Regions from separate parts of the Streptomyces sp. NPDC001668 genome, predicted to be linked through region 2. Evidence: riboswitches for the same ligand, from Rfam matches in the RefSeq annotation. Region 2 holds a riboswitch; the other holds the start of a gene.
The links. A riboswitch is a leader RNA that binds a small molecule or an ion and turns the genes downstream of it on or off. The one in region 2 is predicted to bind glycine.
Positions count from the first base shown of each region.

Region 1: another riboswitch for glycine. It lies ahead of gcvP (aminomethyl-transferring glycine dehydrogenase); the one in region 2 lies ahead of gcvT (glycine cleavage system aminomethyltransferase GcvT).

Region 1 covers NZ_JBIAUQ010000005.1:656,137-665,716, reverse strand. Annotated here, with positions in the region: gene ACFYZ8_RS19580 (MerR family transcriptional regulator) at 1-435, shown strand, start outside; gene ACFYZ8_RS19575 (DNA polymerase IV) at 494-1,858, shown strand; gene ACFYZ8_RS19570 (PRC-barrel domain-containing protein) at 2,422-2,799, opposite strand; glycine riboswitch at 2,923-3,018, shown strand; gene gcvP (aminomethyl-transferring glycine dehydrogenase) at 3,194-6,079, shown strand; gene ACFYZ8_RS19560 (TOBE domain-containing protein) at 6,129-6,548, opposite strand; gene ACFYZ8_RS19555 (APC family permease) at 6,596-8,548, opposite strand; gene ACFYZ8_RS19550 (LysR family transcriptional regulator) at 9,116-9,580, shown strand, end outside.
Region 2 covers NZ_JBIAUQ010000003.1:207,110-216,689, forward strand. Annotated here, with positions in the region: gene ACFYZ8_RS10630 (ABC transporter substrate-binding protein) at 1-1,580, opposite strand, end outside; gene ACFYZ8_RS10635 (ABC transporter permease) at 1,636-2,634, opposite strand; gene ACFYZ8_RS10640 (enhanced serine sensitivity protein SseB C-terminal domain-containing protein) at 2,969-3,769, opposite strand; gene ACFYZ8_RS10645 (enhanced serine sensitivity protein SseB) at 3,854-4,651, opposite strand; gene ACFYZ8_RS10650 (AAA family ATPase) at 4,744-5,412, opposite strand; glycine riboswitch at 5,595-5,692, shown strand; gene gcvT (glycine cleavage system aminomethyltransferase GcvT) at 5,845-6,963, shown strand; gene gcvH (glycine cleavage system protein GcvH) at 7,075-7,452, shown strand; gene glyA (serine hydroxymethyltransferase) at 7,467-8,732, shown strand; gene ACFYZ8_RS10670 (L-serine ammonia-lyase) at 8,798-9,580, shown strand, end outside.

The DNA of each region.
Region 1 (9,580 bases), on a different contig from region 2:
CAACTCGACTACTGGGCGCGCACCGGGCTCGTGGAGCCGAGCGTGCGGCCCGCCCACGGGTCGGGGACGCAGCGGCTCTACAGCTTCCGGGACGTCGTCGTCCTGAAGATCGTCAAGCGGTTCCTCGACACCGGGGTGTCGCTGCAGAACATCCGCACCACGGTCCAGCATCTGCGTGAGCGCGGTTTCCAGGACCTGGAGCGCATGACCCTCATGAGCGACGGGGCCACGGTCTACGAGTGCACCTCGCCCGACGAGGTCCACGCGCTGCTCCAGGGCGGCCAGGGGATCTTCGGGATCGCCGTGGGCGTCGTGTGGCGGGATGTCGAGAGCGCGCTGTCGCAGCTGCACGGGGAGCGCATCGACACCGGGGAGACGCTCGTCGGTCACAACCCCGCGGACGAGCTGGCCCGGCGCCGCAACAAGGCGGTGTGAAGCCTGCCCCGCACTCTTCGGCGGGGCATTGTCAGTGGCGTAGGGCAGCATCGGACATGTGAGAAAAGCGCCCACGATCCTGCATCTCGACATGGATGCCTTCTACGCCTCGGCGGAGCAGGCGTCCAAGCCGAGTCTGCGCGGGAAGGCCGTCGTCGTGGGCGGGCTGGGGCCGCGGGGTGTGGTGGCCACCGCGTCCTACGAGGCCCGGGTGTTCGGGGTGCACTCGGCGATGCCCATGGCCCAGGCGAGACGGCTCGCGCCGAACGCCGCTTATCTCGTGCCGCGCTTCGGGTTCTACAAGGCGATCAGCGAGCAGGTGATGGGGCTGTTGCGGGAGCTGTCGCCGCTGGTGGAGCCGCTGAGCCTGGACGAGGCGTTCGTGGACCTGGAGGCTGGGGGAACGGCCTGGGACGAGGCGTCGGCGCGGCTGGCCGGGGCCAAGCTGCGCGCCGACATACGGGCCGTCACGGGGCTCACGGGGTCGGTGGGGCTCGCGGCGTCCAAGATGCTCGCCAAGATCGCCTCCGAGCAGGCCAAGCCGGACGGGCTTGTGGTGATCGAGCCCGGGACGGAGCGGGCGATGCTCGGTCCGATGTCGGTGCGGACCCTGCCCGGGGTGGGGCCGGCGACGGGGGACCATCTGCGGCGGGCCGGGATCCACACGGTCGACGAGATCGTCGAGGCGGGGGAGGACGAGCTGGTACGGCTGCTCGGGAAGGCGCACGGGCACGGGCTGTACGCGATGGCACTGGCGCGGGACGAGCGGGCCGTGGTGGCGGAGCGGGAGGCGAAGTCGGTGTCCGTGGAGGACACGTACGACGTGGACATCCATGACCGGGTTCGGGTGGGGCTGGAAGTGCAGCGGTTGGCGGACCGGTGCGTGCGGAGGTTGCGGGCGGCGGGGTTGTCGGGGCGGACCATCGTGTTGAAGGTGCGGCGGTACGACTTCTCCACGTTGACGCGGTCCGAGACCTTGCGGGGGCCCACGGATGATCCCGCGGTGGTGCGGGAGGCCGCGTTGCGGTTGCTGGAGGGGGTGGACTCCACGGGGGGTGTGCGGTTGCTGGGGGTCGGGGTCTCCGGGCTCGCCGACTTCACTCAGGAGGATCTGTTCGCCCAGGCCGCGGGGGCGGGGGCGGGGGCGGAGCAGGGCGTCGAGGAGGTGGGCGACGACGCTCCTGTTGAGGAGCGGGATGTGGTGGTCGAGCGGCGGTGGGTCGCGGGGCATGACGTGCGGCATTCCGAGTACGGGCACGGGTGGGTGCAGGGGAGTGGGCTGGGGCGGGTGACTGTGCGGTTCGAGACGCCGGATTCGGAGCCGGGTCGGGTGCGGACGTTTCTTGTCGACGATCCTCGGCTGGAGTCGGCTGAGCCGTTGCCGTTGGTTCAGGCGTTGGGTTCCCACCCGCACCACCTGTGACGGTTGCGTGGTCGGGTGCGGGCGGCCCTTGTGGGGGTGGAGCGCCGTCGGCGGCCGCGGGGTGTGGTGGGTGGTCGGTCGGCGGACGTGGGTGGGGTGCCGGACGGGGTGGTGCAGGGGTGTGCAGGGCGTCTGACGGGGTGCGGGTGGGGCGGGGGCGTGAGGAGTCTGGCCCAGCTCGTGGAGGTGCGAGGGGGTGTAGGACGGTCGACGGGGCTGGTGTGGGGGTGGCTCGGCTGTAGAGCGTCTGGTTCCCGCCGGGTGTGCCGGAGGGGCAAAGCGTGCCTCTGACGAGGGCGGGAGGGCTGCACAGCACCCCGCGGGCCTCATGCCGGGCGGCGGGCAATGCAAGAGCTTGGCCGACGTGGGTGTGGTGGGACGGATGCGAGGGGGTGCTGGCGTGTGGCGGACTTGGTTCGGCCGGCCGTCAGTGGTGTTGGGGGTGGGGGCGCTGACATGGGCGGGGCGGCGTGGCCGCCGGGCACCTGGTGTGGTGTGGAACCGCGGTGGTGACGGGGTGCGGCGCGGGACCGTGTGGCGCCCTGGGCCTGCACTGGGTGCGGTCAGGCCTCTACGTCCTCCGTGCCTGCCAGGTTGCCGAAGTCGCGGTCCGGGAGTGGGGGCGGGGCGGACATGTCGAGGCCGTAGTGGTGGTAGAGCTGGAGTTCCTGGTCGGGGGAGAGGTGGCGGCCGACGCCGAAGTCGGGGGCGTCCTTGATGAGGGTGCGGTCGAAGGGGACGTGCAGGGTGCCGTCGATCAGTTCGCTCGGCTCGAGGGGGACGAAGGCGTCACGGGAGAAGAGGCCGGTGCGTATCGCCGCCCACTCCGGTACGCCCGTCGCGTCGTCGAGGTAGACCTCGTCGATGGTGCCGATCTTGGTGCCGTTGCGGTCGAACGCCTTGCGGCCGATCAGGTTGCGCGGATCGATGTCGGTCTGCACGGGCCCTCCACTTGGTCGCAACTCATCCGAAGCGGTCGTATGCACTACGAAAGAGCACATCGGGGTGTGCGGCCACTCGAAGACGCGTGCGGTGACCTCGCTGGTAGGCTTGCCAGCGGCTGCTGACCCCGTGCGGGAGAGTCCTCCAGACACCATCGGAGGCGCCGAAGGAGCAAATCCTCCCCGGAATCTCTCAGGCTCACGTACCGCACGGACGAGGTCACTCTGGAAAGCAGGGCGGGTGTCGACGGCTTCCGCTCTCACCGACGGTGAAAGCCGGCGGCCTTCGGGCGGCCGGTGAAGCTCTCAGGTCGAGATGACAGAGGGGGAGGCCGTCGGGGTACCCGCGCCGGGGTACCCCTCGAAGGTCGCGTCAGACCAGGAGGCCTCCGCAATGACCGCCCATCGCACTCCGCTCTCCGAGCTCGAACAGGGAATCCCCTTCGAGCAGCGTCACATCGGTCCCGACCACGAGGCTCGGGCCAAGATGCTCGCGCAGGTCGGCTACGGCTCGCTGGACGAGCTCACCGCCGCCGCCGTGCCGGATGTGATCAAGAACGCCGATGCGCTGGAACTGCCCGGTGCGCGCACCGAGGCCGAGGTGCTGGCCGAGCTGCGGTCGCTGGCCGACCGGAACCAGGTGCTCGATTCGATGATCGGGCTCGGGTACTACGGCACCTTCACTCCGCCCGTCATCCTGCGCAACGTCATGGAGAACCCGGCCTGGTACACGGCCTACACGCCGTATCAGCCGGAGATCTCGCAGGGGCGGCTCGAGGCGCTGCTGAACTTCCAGACCATGGTCGCCGACCTCACCGGGCTGCCGACCTCCGGCGCCTCGCTGCTCGACGAGGGGACCGCGGCGGCCGAGGCCATGTCCCTGTCGCGGCGCATGGGGAAGAACAAGAAGGGGCTCTTCCTCGTCGACGCCGACGTGCTGCCGCAGACCATCGCCGTGATCGAGACCCGTGCCGAGCCGGCCGGGGTCGAGGTCGTGGTCGCGGACCTGGGCCAGGGCATCCCGGACGAGATCGCCTCGCGCGAGATCAACGGCGTGCTCGTCCAGTACCCGGGCGCCTCCGGGGTCGTACGGGACATCAAGCCGCTCATCGACCAGGCTCATGAGCTCGGCGCGCTCGTGACCGTCGCCGCCGATCTGCTCGCACTGACGCTGTTGAAGTCGCCGGGCGAGCTCGGGGCGGACATCGCGGTCGGGACCACGCAGCGGTTCGGGGTGCCGATGGGATTCGGCGGACCGCACGCCGGTTACATGGCCGTGCGCGAGAAGTTCGCGCGGAGCCTGCCCGGGCGGCTCGTGGGTGTGTCCGTGGACGCCGACGGCAACAAGGCGTACCGGCTCGCGCTGCAGACGCGTGAGCAGCACATCCGCCGGGAGAAGGCGACCAGCAACATCTGCACCGCGCAGGTGCTGCTCGCGGTGATGGCCGGGATGTACGCCGTCTACCACGGGCCCGACGGGCTCAAGGGCATCGCCCGGCGCACGCACCGGTACGCCACCCTCCTCGCCGCCGGGCTCCGCGCCGGCGGGGTCGAGGTCGTGCACGGCTTCTACTTCGACACGCTGACCGTGCGAGTGCCGGGGAGGGCCGCCGAGGTCGCGTCGGCCGCGCGGCACAACGGTGTCAACCTGCACCTCGTCGACGCCGACCACGTGTCCCTCGCCTGTGACGAGACCACCGCGCGGGCCCAGGTGGCCGCCGTGTGGGGCGCGTTCGGGGTCGAGGCCGACATCGAGGCGCTGGACGCGGCCACCGAGGAGGCGCTGCCGGACGCGCTGCTGCGTGAGGACGAGGTCCTCACCCACCCCGTCTTCCACCAGCACCGCTCCGAGACCGCGATGCTGCGCTACCTGCGCAGGCTCGCCGACCGGGACTACGCGCTCGACCGGGGCATGATCCCGCTGGGCTCCTGCACCATGAAGCTCAACGCCACCACGGAGATGGAGCCGGTCACCTGGCCCGAGTTCGGGCAGCTGCACCCCTTCGCGCCCGCCGAGCAGGCGCAGGGCTATCTGACGCTGATCACGGAGCTGGAGGAGCGGCTCGCCGAGGTCACCGGGTACGACAAGGTGTCGCTCCAGCCCAATGCCGGTTCGCAGGGCGAGCTGGCCGGGCTGCTCGCCGTTCGCGGGTATCACCGGGCCAACGGGGACGAGCAGCGGACCGTGTGTTTGATCCCGTCGTCCGCGCACGGGACCAACGCCGCCAGTGCCGTGATGGCGGGCATGAAGGTCGTCGTCGTGAAGACCGCCGGGGACGGCGAGATCGACGTCGAGGACCTGCGGGCCAAGATCGAGCAGCACCGGGACGAGCTGGCCGTGCTGATGATCACGTACCCCTCGACGCACGGTGTGTTCGAGGAGCACGTGGCCGACATCTGCGCGCAGGTGCACGAGGCCGGCGGGCAGGTGTACGTCGACGGGGCCAACCTCAACGCGCTGGTGGGGCTGGCCAAGCCGGGGCACTTCGGCGGCGACGTCTCGCACCTGAACCTGCACAAGACCTTCTGCATTCCGCATGGTGGGGGTGGTCCGGGCGTCGGGCCGGTGGGTGTGCGGGCGCATCTCGCGCCGTATCTGCCGAACCATCCGATGCAGCCCGCGGCGGGGCCGGAGACGGGCGTGGGCCCGATCTCGGCCGCGCCCTGGGGTTCCGCGGGCATCCTGCCGATCTCGTGGGCCTATGTCCGGCTCATGGGCGGTGAGGGGCTCAAGCGGGCCACGCAGGTGGCGGTGCTCTCCGCCAACTACATCGCCAAGCGGCTGGAGCCGCACTACCCCGTGCTCTACACCGGCCCCGGCGGGCTGGTCGCGCACGAGTGCATCATCGATCTGCGGCCGCTGACCAAGGCGACCGGGGTGAGCGTCGACGACGTGGCCAAGCGGCTCATCGACTACGGCTTCCACGCGCCGACCATGTCGTTCCCGGTGGCCGGGACGCTGATGATCGAGCCGACCGAGTCCGAGGACCTGACCGAACTCGACCGGTTCTGCGAGGCGATGATCGCCATTCGCGGGGAGATCGAGAAGGTCGGCACCGGGGAATGGGCCGCCGAGGACAACCCGCTGCGGAACGCTCCGCACACGGCCGGGGCGCTCGGTGGGGAGTGGACGCACGCCTACACGCGTGAGGAGGCCGTCTTCCCGGGCGGTGTCTCGGTCGCGGACAAGTACTGGCCGCCGGTGCGGCGGATCGACCAGGCCTTCGGTGACCGGAACCTGGTGTGTTCGTGCCCGCCGCTGGACGCGTACGACGACTGATGTGCGGTGAGAAGGGCCCCGTCTCGGCGGGGCCCTTCTCCTTTTCCCGCTAGGTGGTCGCCAGGGACACCTCGGTCGACTTGATCAGGGCGACGACGGGGGTGCCGGCGGTGAGGGCGAGGTCGGTCGCGGAGTCCCGGGTGATCGCGGAGGTGAGTTCACCGCCCTCGACGGCGATCTTCACGGTGGCCATGGCGGCGCCGGTGGTCACGGTGGTGACCGTGCCGGGCAGCTGGTTGCGGATGGACACGCCCCGGACCGGGGCGGTGGCCAGGGAGACCTCCGTCGACTTCACCAGGGCGCGTACGGGCGTGCCGTGGGTGAGGCCGAGTTCTTCGACGGCGTCGAGGGTGATCGCGGCCGTGAGGTCCTGGCCGCCGTCGAGGCGGATCTTGACCGTCGCCATGGCCTCGCCCGGGGTGACGGTGGTGACGGTGCCGGGGAGCTGGTTGCGGATGCTCAGGGTCATGGGCATCAACTTAGGGCTGTCTGCGGCTCATGTCCGTTATGCACGGATCAGCCGGTGTGGACTCGGGGGCGGCGCGCGCGGTCCGGTTCTGCCTCTCGGAGGACCTCTCGGGTCACCGGGGCCACCTCGCCCTGGCCGAAGAGGAAGAAGCGGAGGAAGTTGGCGAAGGGGTTGCCCTCGGTCCACTCGAAGTAGATGTGGGGGGTGCGGCCGGTGCTGTCCCGGATGTGGAGCAGGAGGGCGGCGAGGGCGTTCGGGATCGAGGAGGACTCCACGGTCAGGACCCGGTAGCGGCCGTGGAGGACCTCGCCCCGGACCGTCAGGCTCGCCTCGAACTCCGAGGGGTCCAGGACCGTCACCTCCACGAAGACGAAGTCGTCGCCGGGGAGGTCGTTGTCCTCGCGGATCTGCTCGATCTTGTCCCGGTACTCGGCCTTGTCCCGCTGGTCCGGCTCGTTGGCGATGATGCGGATCTTGCGGCTGGCCATGTCCCGGATGAAACGTTCCGCCATGGCGTCGAGCGTCACGTCGGTCACGCGGAGCTCGAAGGCACGGGCCAGGCGGGAGAGCAGGGAGACCAGGATGATGCCGGCGATGAAGCAGGCGCCGATCTTCACGCCGTCGGGACGTTCGATGACGTTGACGACGGTCGTGTAGAGGAACACCGCGGAGATGACGGCGAAGCCGACGCTCCAGCCCCGCTGCCCGGCCTTGCGGGCGGCGATGGTCACCGCGATCGCCGCCGAGCTGATCAGCACCAGCACGCCGGTGGCGTACGCGCCGCCCTGGGCGTCGACGTCGGCGTCGAAGATCCAGGTGACCAGGAAGGCGATCAGGGTGAACACGATGACCATGGGGCGCACGGCGCGGGCCCAGTGCGGTGCCATGCCGTAGCGGGGCAGATAGCGCGGCATGAGGTTGAGCAGGCCGGCCATCGCGGAGGCGCCGGCGAACCACAGGATGGCGATGGTCGAGACGTCGTAGACCGTACCGAAGACGCCACCGAGGTAGTTGTGGGCGAGGTAGGCCAGGGCGCGGCCGTTGGCCGGGCCGCCCGACTCGAAGTCCTTCTCGGGGATCAGGAGGGTGGTGATGAAGCTGGTGGCGATCAGGAAGCAGCTCATGATCACGGCGGCGGTGGTGAGGAGCTTCTTCGTGTCCCGGATCCGGCCCGCCGGTTTCGCCTCGGTGTCGTCCGGGTCGCCCTGGACGTGCGGCATGACGGCGACACCGGTCTCGAAGCCGGAGAGACCGAGGGCCAGCTTGGGGAAGACGATCAGGGCCACGCCGATCATCACGAAGACATTGCCGTGCTCGGCGGTCAGGGCGCTGGACCAGTCCGTGACGACGTGGCCCGCGGTGACGATGTGCCACAGACCGACGATCACGACGACGACGTTCAGGGCGAGGTAGACGCCCACCAGGACGGTCGCGACGCCGACGGCCTCCAGGAAACCCTTGAGGAAGACCGCGCCCAACAGTGCCACGAGGACGAGGGTGATCAGCATCTGCTGGTCGTGCAGGGCGCTGTTCAGGTGCGGGTTCTCGACCAGGTGGGTGGAGGCGTCGGCCGCGGACAGGGTGATGGTGATCAGGAAGTCGGTCGCGGCGAAGCCGAGCAGGGTGAGGACGAAGAGCTTGCCCTGCCAGAAGGAGAGCAGCCGTTCCAGCATGGCGATCGAACCCTCGCCCCGGGGGCTCTCCTCGGCCACCCGGCGGTACACGGGCAGGGCACCCGCGAGGGTGACGATCACGAGGACGATGGTCGCGATCGGGGAGAGCAGGCCGGCCGCGAGCGCGGCGATGCCGGGCTGGTAGCCGAGGGTGGAGAAGTAGTCGACGCCGGTCAGGCACATCACCCGCCACCAGCGCTGGCCCTGGTGAGCCGGTTCCGGTTCGGCGTGCGGGCCGGTGTGACCGCCGGTCCTGCCCATGTCGGCCAGACCCTCGAGCATCCAGGAGCGCAGGCGACTGGAGGGAGGGTGTTCGGTGACGGCCATCGGGGGTGCTCCTGCGGTGCGGCTCAGCGGGGTCCGGCCGCCCGGCTGACGGCGCGACCAGCGTAAGCGGAGAGTGACGCGTGGGCCCATGGATGGAGGGTGTACGGGCGTCAAGCTTCCGTTAAAAGTCGGTCCGCGGAGATCGGCCGTGGGGCGAAGGGGCAGCTTGGGGGGTCGTACGGCCGCGTTCGAGTCGCGTGGGGGGTCCGCGGAGGTGGACACGTAGCGTCATGTCGCGGTCGGAGCGCGGTGGCAGCGGGTCCGCCGTGAGCCGTGCATCCGCTGCGCGAGGCACGGGGGCGGAGCCGCGGGACGGGACACCTCCCGACGGCGTCGCGACGTCGGCGCTGGGGGCATACCGGGAAGCGCGATGATTCCACAGGTGGCAGTCCACCGGAACCTTTCAGCACCATCCTGTTAAGGGCTCATAGGGCGGGCTTGACTCTTTCCTTGGAATGGAGGTCATAGGGTTGGCCGTGGATATGAAACATCGGCCCCAAGGGGGCGCATTCTGAACGGCTTCGGTCGTCGGAGTAGGCAGCGGCGGGTGTGATCCGGGGGTAAGCAGTGGAACTGCGTCAGATCGAGTATTTCGTCGCCGTGGCGGAAGAGGGCCATTTCGGCCGCGCCGCACAACGCCTCTTCATCGGGCAGCCGGCGATCAGTCAGCAGATCCGGCGGCTGGAGCGTGAGCTGAGCTGCCCGCTGTTCGACCGTCAGCCACGACACGTCCAGCTCACCGAGGCCGGGGACCGGTTTCTGCCGGAGGCCCGGTCGGTGCTTGCCGCGGTCGACCGGGCACGTCGGGCCATCGAGGAGGATGAGAGCGAGGGCAGGGTCACCATTCGCCTCGGCACCTGTTCGGGGCTCGGGGACCATCTGTACCGGATGCTCAACAACCTGGCGGCGATCATGCCGAACGCGGTCGTCGATCTGATCTCCACGCCGTCCGAGTCCCGCGTCCCCGCCGTCATGACGGGCCGACTGGAAGCGGCGTTCACGCACGCCCCGCCGCCCGCGGACGCCGAGGTC
Region 2 (9,580 bases):
TTGCGCGCGGTGTCGTCCTCGGTGGCGATGGCCTTCTCCAGCATCTCGTTGATCTGCTTGTCGTTCAGATACGAGAGGTTGGTGTTGCCGGACGTGCCGATCGCGTCACCGTGCAGGATCTGCTGGAGGAAGCCGTAGCCGGAGTTCCAGTCGGCACCCCACTGCATCATGTGCAGGCCGATGTTCTGCTGCTTGTCGAACGTCGGCACACCCGCGTAGTCGGTGAAGTACTTGCCCGACGGGTACTGCTTCAGGCTGGCGTTGATGCCGACCTTCTTCAGCGAGGCGATGATCGCGGTGGCCGCGTCGATCTCCTGCGGGCGGTCGCTGCGCGCCGAGATGTTGGTGTTGATCGACGTCTTGCCGCAGGCCTTCAGCTGCTCCTTGGCCTTGGCGACGTCACCCTTGTTGCCGGGGGTCGCGTAGACGTCGGCCTTCGAGTAGCCCTTGATGTCCGGGGGCAGGACCGTGGTGGCGACGTCACCGCGGATCGGACCGCCCTCGGCGGTCTGCACGGAGACCTTGTCGACGGCGTACTCGACGGCCTTGCGGCACTCGACCTTGTCGAACGGCGCGACCTGGTTGTTGATCGCCATGTAGACCAGACGGCCACCGTAGGTGTTGTCCGTGTTGGCCTTCAGGTCGGCGCTGTTGACGACCTTCGCCTGGGTCGCGGCCTGGACACCGGTACCGCCGAGGTCGATCGCGTCGCCGGCCTGGACGTCCTGGTCGATCGTCTCGGCGTTGACCTTGAGCTTGATGACGATCTTGTCCGGGTACTGCTTGCGCAGCGGGTCGGTCTTCGGGTCCCAGTTCTCGTTCCTGACGAGGACGGCCTGCTTGCCGTCGTCGTAGCTCTGGAACTTGTACGAGCCCGAGGACACGATGCTCTTGACGTAGTCGATGCCGGTGTCCTTGGCCTGCGGCACCGGAGCCGTCTGCGGCGTCGCGACCAGGTAGTCGAACTCCTGGAAGGGACGGTTCAGCTTGAAGACGATCGTGGTGTCGTCCGGCGTCTCGATGGACTTCAGGCCCTCGGGGCTCTTGTCCTTGTAGGGGCCCTTGTAGGCCTTGCCGCCCTGCATGAACTGCTGGAAGTAGTTCGGGCCGAGCGAGAGCACGTCACGCGCGAAGTTGGAGCGCTCGACGGCGTACTTGACGTCCTTCGAGGTGATCGGCGTGCCGTCCTGGTACTTCAGACCCGAGCGGATCTTGTACGTCCAGGTCTTGCCGCCCTCGCTCGGCTCGCCCGCCTTCTCGGCGAGGTCCGGGACCAGCGTGTTGCCCTCCTCGCCCGGACCGGGCTTGAAGGTCATCAGCGGGCGGGCGTACAGCCGGCTGAGGTTGTACATGTAGGCGTAGTACGTGTTGCCGGGGTCGAAGGAGTCCGGGACGTCGGAGTACTCGTACGTGACCGTCCCACCCTTCTGGGTGGAGGCGTTGACGACACCCTTGGTCGCTGCGTTGGCCCCAGCCGACTTGCTTCCGTTATCACTGTTGTCATCGGCCTTGCTGCAAGCCGAGAGCAACAGGCTCGCACTGCCGATGGCCGCCACCGCGGCCAGCGCTGACCTTCGCATGATGGTCTGCTTCCCCTTTTTGTCGGAAATCTTTGGACTCTCGCGGCAGCCGCGGTCAGCGGCTGCGCGGGTCGAGAGCGTCGCGGAGACCGTCGCCGAGCAGGTTGAACGCCAGGACGGTCACGAAGATGGCCAGACCAGGCACGATCATGAACTGCGGGTCGACCTGGTAGTAGGTGACGGCCTGGTTGAGCATGCCGCCCCAGGAGGCCTGGGGAGGCTGGATGCCGACGCCGAGGAAGCTCAGCGACGCCTCGAAGAGGATGTTGGTCGGGATGAGCAGCGTCGAGTAGACGATGATCGGGCCGACGAGGTTCGGCAGCAGCTCCCGGAAGAGGATGTACGGCCCCTTGGCCCCCATCCCGCGCGAGGCGTCGACGAACTCCCGCTCGCGCAGGGCCAGGGTCTGGCCGCGCACGATGCGGCCCAGGTAGGGCCAGTTGAAGAAGCCGATGACGAAGATCAGCACGCTGATGTGCAGCGGCAGACCCTCCAGGCCGAAGGCGCCGCCCTGGAGCGTGGCCGAGATGGCGATGGCGAACAGCAGGAGAGGGAACGCCAGGAAGGTGTCCATCAGCCGGCTGATGATCGTGTCGACCCGTCCGCCGTAGTAGCCGGCGACCACGCCGAGCACCGCGCCGATCGTGTTGGACAGGATCGTGGCGCCGAAGGCGACGACCAGCGAGACCCAGGAGCCCTCGAGGATGCGGGTGGCGATGTCGCGGCCGAACTTCGGCTCCACACCGAGCGGGTGGTCCCAGCTCATGCCGCCGAAGTCGCCCTTGGGCAGCGAGGTGTTCGGGTCGATCAGATCCTGGTGCAGGGCGTTGGGGTCCAGGCCGAACATGGCCTGGATGGGGCGGGAGAGCACCGCGAGCAGGATCAGCAGGATGACGATCACGCCACCGGCGACCGCCACCTTGTCCTTCTTGAACCGGGACCAGGCGATCTGCCCCAGGGAACGGCCCTCGATCTGCCCCTTGTCGACGCCGACGAGGACAGCCTCCGGCTGCGCCTCGGCCTGCGCCCCGGTGGTCTCGATCGGTGCGGTCACAGTGACCCGACCCCTCTCGCCGGTGGTGACCGGCCTACACCCGCCGTGGATTACGGCTTTGTCGACTTGCTCAGTTCACAGGAACGTCCGATCCTGCGTCTGACTCGGGAGTCTTCAGCTTCGCTGCGATCACCCGCCAGGCCTGGCGAGGAAAGTATGCGTAACCGTGATGCAGTACGAGGGATTCCGTTATCCGAACAGTGGGTAACGCCCCTCGGACACCCGCCAGTTGGGACAGAACGGCACAATAGGCGACGTTCGGGATGATCTGCCGGTATCTACGCGCGAAGAAACGTGGCTGTTACGTAAACCAGCCGAATGGTGGTCATCGCTCTCAGTAACCGCCGCGCGCCGGGGGGTAGCCGTACCCTGCCACCGGTGCCTGGGCGGGGGATCCGTGGGCCTCACGGTCGTAGAACGGACGCGCCCCGGCACGCATCCACAGCGCCACCGGGTCGTACTCGTCGGACATCGCCACGGTCGACACCGGCAGCCCCTCCGGGACGGCCCCGATGGACTGCTGCATCATCGCGCGCACCGAGTCCACCGCCGAGGGGCTGGTCTCGTACACGTCGAGACCGATGGCGAGATACGGCGCCCCGAGCGCCGGCTGCACCCAGGCCCGGCGCAGCGAGCGGACCGCCGGGGTGCGGTGGGCGTTCTGCACGAGCAGGGCGTAGAACTGGGGGATCTCGATGCCGGGTTCGGAGAGCCGGAGCGGCCCCGCGGGCTGGCGCTCCAGGCCCGTCGCGATGCGCCGCAGGTCGAGCCAGGGGATGCCGACCCCGCCGCCGGGGGCGTGCGGGTTGAGCCAGAGGCCGTAGTGGTCGGGGTAGAGGGTGCGGGCCACGTCGATGCCGTCGGCCACCTCGTACGAACGGTTCCAGCCGCTGGCACTCAGCTCCTGGGCCGAGGTCACACAGGGGGCGTAGCCGTAGCCGTCGACCTCCATGGTCCCGTACTGGGCGTCCGGGGAGCCGGACTGGCCGTGCCACAGGAGCATCCAGATCTGGCCGGAACCGGGGGTCGCGAGTGCCTTGAGCAAGGCCTCGTAGGCGTCGTAGCGCCCGGGCGTCACCTGGCGCAGCATGTGCTCGACCGTGCCGGTCGCGGTGCCCGTGCCGCTGGCGCTCACCTGGACCGCCCCTTCCTTGTTCGTCACCCCGAGTACGGGAACAGCTTAAGCGCCCGGGGGCCGGTTCCCGCGCCCCTGGGGAGGTCAGGTCCCCTGTGTGTAGAAGGGGCGTACCTGCCCTCGCATCCAGTGGCCCACCGGGTCGTCCGCCACGTCCAGCAGCACCAGGTTGACCGGCCACCGCACCGGGGTGTGCCCGAGGGCCCGGCCCAGGGCGTCCATCGGCAGGGTGCGCAGGTCGCCCTCCCACTGGGAGAGTTCCACGCCCACGAACATCACCGGGTCGGCCGTCTCGATGGCGGCCAGGCAGCGGCGGGCCGTGAGGACCACCCCGGTGGCCGCGAACTCGGCGGACGCGGCCGCCAGGAAGTCGACCGGGTCGTCCTGCCAGTCCGGCTCGTAGAGCTTGACCCGGCCGCCGGTGTTGGGCCCGTCCAGCGGGGTGCGGCCCACCCGGCACAGGTCGGCGACGGCGGCGGGCGGGAGGGGGACGCCGACCACCCCGTCGGGGTTCACGGCGATGCCCACGTGCGGGGGCAGACCGCGGGCGAACTCGACCGCCGGGGCGATGGTGTACGACAGATGGCTGCCGACGACCTGGCGGAACTGCTCCTCGGAGCTGAAGACCGGGACGAACGCCTGGCCCTGGATCTCCAGGGTGGGCAGGTCGAGGGGGCCGCTGTGCGGGCCGCCGCCGTTCGGCAGGGGGACCCACACGAAGCTGCGGCCGAGCACCTCGATGATCCGGCCACCCGCCGAGGGCATGCCGAGGGAGGCCGAGAGCACCTCCTCCAGCTCGTTGCCGGGCCATCCGCCGTGCGGATGGGGGTGCGGGTGCGCCTGCCCTGGAAAGTCCGCGGGAAGATCCGCCGGGAAGTCCATCTGTCTGACCGCCTGCTGTGAACCGCTGTTGATGTGGCTGAAGGCTAGCGGGTGCGGCGCCCGGGTGGCTCAGCCCGGCGAGGCCCGCCCGCTCAGCCCGTGAACCCGATCCGCCGCAGCACGTCCGCCGCGTCCCGGTCGATCAGCACCGCCGAACCGCAGCCCGGGGGCAGGTCACCGCGCTCCACGGCGCGGATCAGCCGGGCGGCCGCGCCCCGGTGGCGCAGGAAGGCGTACCGCGAGACACCCCGGCCGCGCTCGCGCTGGCCCTCGAGCGCGGTGTCCGCCGTGACGTCGAGCAGCAGCAGGTGCAGGGTGCCGCCCCGGCGCCGGGCCTCCCGGGCCAGCCATCCGCGCACCCAGGCCTGTGTCCCGCAGTCGTGCACCACGACCCCTTCGCCGGAGCGCAGCGCGCGACGCAGTCCGGCGTAGTGCGCGAGCCGGACCAGGGGGCGGTAGAGGGCGTACGGCAGTAAGCGGGACAGCCGGGCGTCGAAGCGGTCGCGGGTGTCCTGGGAGTCGATCCGGATCCCCTTGACCGCACGCTTCATCAGCGTGGACTTGCCGCTGCCGGGCAGGCCGGTGATGACGACGAGATCCCTCGGGGCGAAGAGCAGGGCGTGCGGACCGTGGCCCGCGCGGTCGCGCAGGTCACGGACGACCGGGCGCGCGCCGCGGGCCTCGACGGCCGGGGCCGCGGGCTGCTTGGGCAGCGCGAGACCCGAGGTCGTCGCGTACGCCGAGGTCCTGTTCACCGTCATCGTCCTCCTCCGGGGTCGGGGTTCCCCTCCCCACCGAGCGTAAAGAGAAGGTAATGGACGATCTCTCGCGTTTCTGTACGCGTACCGCCACAAGCCGGTTACAGAAGGGAGGGGCCGAGGCAGCCCTGCCGTCGGCGTCCGGGGCGTGCAATGATGTCGGCGCCAACTGCATACCGGCCGCTTGAATCCGCGCGGGAGAGTCCCGGGGTACGTGTACCCGGGCGCCGAAGGAGCAAGTCCCTCCCTTGAATCTCTCAGGCCCCGTTACCGCGCGGGCGAGGCACATCTGAAAAGCGGGCCCCCTTCGTGGCGGCCCCACCCACGGTGCAAGCCATGTTCTTCATGGCGAACCTCTCAGGTTCCGATGACAGATGGGGAGGAATACCTCGCCCGTCACACCCATGTCCTGGGATCCTTGGAGACGACCGTCCGATGAGCAGTCCTGAACTCCGTCTCACCGCGCTCGATGCCCTGCACCGCTCGCTCGGTGCGACCATGACCGACTTCGCCGGCTGGGACATGCCCCTGCGGTACGGCTCCGAGCGCGACGAACACAACGCGGTACGCACGAAAGCCGGGCTCTTCGACCTCTCCCACATGGGTGAGATCACCGTGACCGGACCGCAGGCCGCACAGCTGCTGAACTTCGCCCTCGTCGGCAACATCGCCTCGGTCGGTGTCGGCCGGGCCCGCTACACCATGATCTGCCAGGCCGACGGCGGCATCCTGGACGACCTGATCGTCTACCGGCTCGGCGAGACCGAGTACATGGTGGTCGCCAACGCCTCCAACGCCCAGGTCGTGCTCGACGCGCTGACCGAGCGCGCGGCCGGCTTCGACGCCGAGGTGCGTGACGACCGGGACGCCTACGCCCTGATCGCCGTACAGGGACCGCAGTCCCCCGGGATCCTCGCTTCCCTGACCGACGCGGACCTCGACGGCCTCAAGTACTACGCCGGCCTGCCGGGCACGGTCGCCGGGGTGCCGGCCCTGATCGCGCGCACCGGGTACACCGGGGAGGACGGCTTCGAGCTGTTCGTGGCGCCTTCCGACGCGGAGGCGCTGTGGCAGGCCCTGTCCAAGGCGGGCGAGGGCGTCGGCCTGATCCCCTGCGGGCTGTCCTGCCGGGACACCCTGCGCCTGGAAGCGGGCATGCCGCTGTACGGGCACGAGCTCTCGCGGGAGCTGACGCCCTTCGACGCCGGGCTCGGCCGGGTCGTGAAGTTCGAGAAGGACGGGGACTTCGTCGGGCGGGAGGCGCTCCAGCGGGCCGCCGAGCGCGCCGCCGCCGCGCCGCCGCGCGTCCTCGTCGGGCTGGTCGCCGAGGGGCGTCGCGTCCCGCGGGCCGGGTACGCCGTCATCGCGGACGGCGAGGTGATCGGCGAGGTCACCTCCGGCGCCCCCTCCCCCACCCTCGGCAGGCCGATCGCGATGGCGTACGTCGACGCCGCGCACGCCACGCCGGGCACGGCCGGTGTCGGTGTGGACATCCGGGGCAGTCACGAGCCGTACGAGGTCGTGGCTCTGCCCTTCTACAAGCGCCAGAAGTAGCCGCCCAGAAGTAACCGCCGTAGGTGATGCTGAGCACAGAGTCGCTGCTCACGCACGCCTTTCGCAGTCCCCCTTCATCAGCACTCCCCCGCGTACAGGAGAATTCAGGCCATGAGCAACCCCCAGCAGCTGCGTTACAGCAAGGAGCACGAGTGGCTGTCGGGCGCCGAGGACGGCGTCTCGACGGTCGGCATCACGGAGCACGCGGCCAACGCGCTCGGCGACGTCGTCTTCGTCCAGCTCCCGGAGGTCGGTGACACGGTGACCGCGGGCGAGACCTGCGGCGAGCTGGAGTCGACCAAGTCGGTCAGCGACCTGTACTCCCCCGTCTCCGGTGAGGTCACCGAGGTCAACGAGGACGTCGTCAGCGACCCGGCGCTGGTGAACTCCGCCCCCTTCGAGGGCGGCTGGCTGTTCAAGGTACGCGTCGCGGAGGAGCCGGCCGACCTGCTCTCCGCCGACGAGTACACCGCCTTTTCCGCCGGCTGAGGAGTCCGCACCTGATGTCCGCACTGAACACGCCCCTGCACGAGCTCGACCCGGAGATCGCCGCCGCGGTCGACGCCGAGCTGGTCAGGCAGCAGTCCACCCTCGAGATGATCGCCTCGGAGAACTTCGCTCCGGTCGCGGTCATGGAGGCCCAGGGCTCGGTCCTCACCAACAAGTACGCCGAGGGCTACCCCGGCCGTCGCTACTACGGCGGCTGCGAGCACGTCGACGTGGCCGAGCAGATCGCGATCGACCGGGTCAAGGAGCTGTTCGGCGCCGAGTACGCCAACGTGCAGCCCCACTCCGGCGCCTCCGCGAACCAGGCCGCCCTGTTCGCGCTGGCCCAGCCCGGTGACACCATCCTGGGCCTGGACCTGGCCCACGGCGGTCACCTGACCCACGGGATGCGGCTGAACTTCTCCGGCAAGCAGTTCGACGTGGTCGCGTACCACGTGGACCCGGCGACCGGTCTGGTCGACATGGCCGAGCTGGAGAAGCTCGCGCGCGAACACCGGCCGAAGGTGATCATCGCCGGGTGGTCGGCGTACCCGCGGCAGCTGGACTTCGCGGAGTTCCGCCGGATCGCCGACGAGGTCGAGGCGTACCTGTGGGTCGACATGGCCCACTTCGCGGGTCTGGTCGCGGCCGGGCTGCACCCGAACCCCGTCGAGCACGCGGACGTGGTCACCTCCACCACCCACAAGACGCTGGGCGGCCCGCGCGGCGGGATCATCCTCGCCAAGCAGGAGTTCGCGAAGAAGCTGAACTCCTCCGTCTTCCCGGGCTTCCAGGGCGGTCCCCTGGAGCACGTGATCGCGGCGAAGGCGGTGTCCTTCAAGGTCGCGGCGGGCGAGGAGTTCAAGGAGCGCCAGCGGCGTACGGTGGACGGTGCGCGCATCCTCGCCGAGCGTCTGACGGCCGACGACGCCCGGGAGGCCGGGGTCAATGTGCTCTCCGGCGGCACCGACGTCCACCTCATCCTCGTCGACCTGCGCGAGTCCGAGCTGGACGGGCGGCAGGCCGAGGACCGTCTCCACGAGGTCGGCATCACGGTCAACCGCAACGCCGTCCCGAACGACCCGCGCCCGCCGATGGTGACGTCGGGCCTGCGGATCGGCACGCCCGCCCTGGCCACCCGCGGCTTCACGGCCGAGGACTTCGCCGAGGTCGCGGACGTCATCGCCGAGACCCTGAAGCCGTCGTACGACGTGGAGTCGCTGAAGGCCCGGGTCAAGGCCCTCGCCGACAAGCACCCGCTGTACCCCGGCCTGAACAAGTAGTTCGAGCAGTTCCACGGTGGGGGCACCCGACGCCGTGTGCCCCCACCCTTTGTGAAGGAGTTCCCGTGGCCATCTCGGTCTTCGACCTGTTCTCGATCGGCATCGGCCCGTCGAGCTCCCACACGGTCGGCCCGATGCGCGCGGCCCGCATGTTCGCCCGCCGCCTGCGCAACGAGGACCTGTTGCCGGCCGTCGCCTCGGTCCGCTGCGAGCTCTACGGCTCCCTGGGCGCGACCGGCCACGGCCACGGCACCCCGAAGGCGGTGCTGCTGGGCCTGGAGGGGGCGTCTCCTCGTACGGTCGACGTGGAGGGCGCGGACGGCCGGGTGGCGGAGATCAAGGCCGCGGGCCTGCTGAAGCTGCTCGGGGAGCACGAGATCCCCTTCTCCTTCGACGACGACCTGGTCCTGCACCGCCGAAAGGCCCTCCCGTACCACGCGAACGGCATGACGGTGTGGGCGTACGACGCCTCGGGCGCGGAGCTGCTGTCCAAGACGTACTACTCGGTCGGCGGCGGCTTCGTCGTGGACGAGGACGCGGTCGGCGAGGACCGCATCAAGCTCGACGACACCGTGCTGAAGTACCCCTTCCGCACGGGTGACGAGCTGCTGCGCCTGACCAAGGACACCGGCCTGTCGATCTCCTCCCTGATGCTGGAGAACGAGCGCGCCTGGCGCACGGAGGACGAGATACGGACCGGGCTCCTTGAGATCTGGCGCGTGATGCAGTCCTGCGTGTCCCGGGGCATGGCCCAGGAGGGCATCCTGCCGGGCGGTCTGCGGGTGCGCCGGCGCGCCGCCATGACGGCCCGTCAACTGCGGGCAGAAGGCGACCCGTTGGCCCACTCC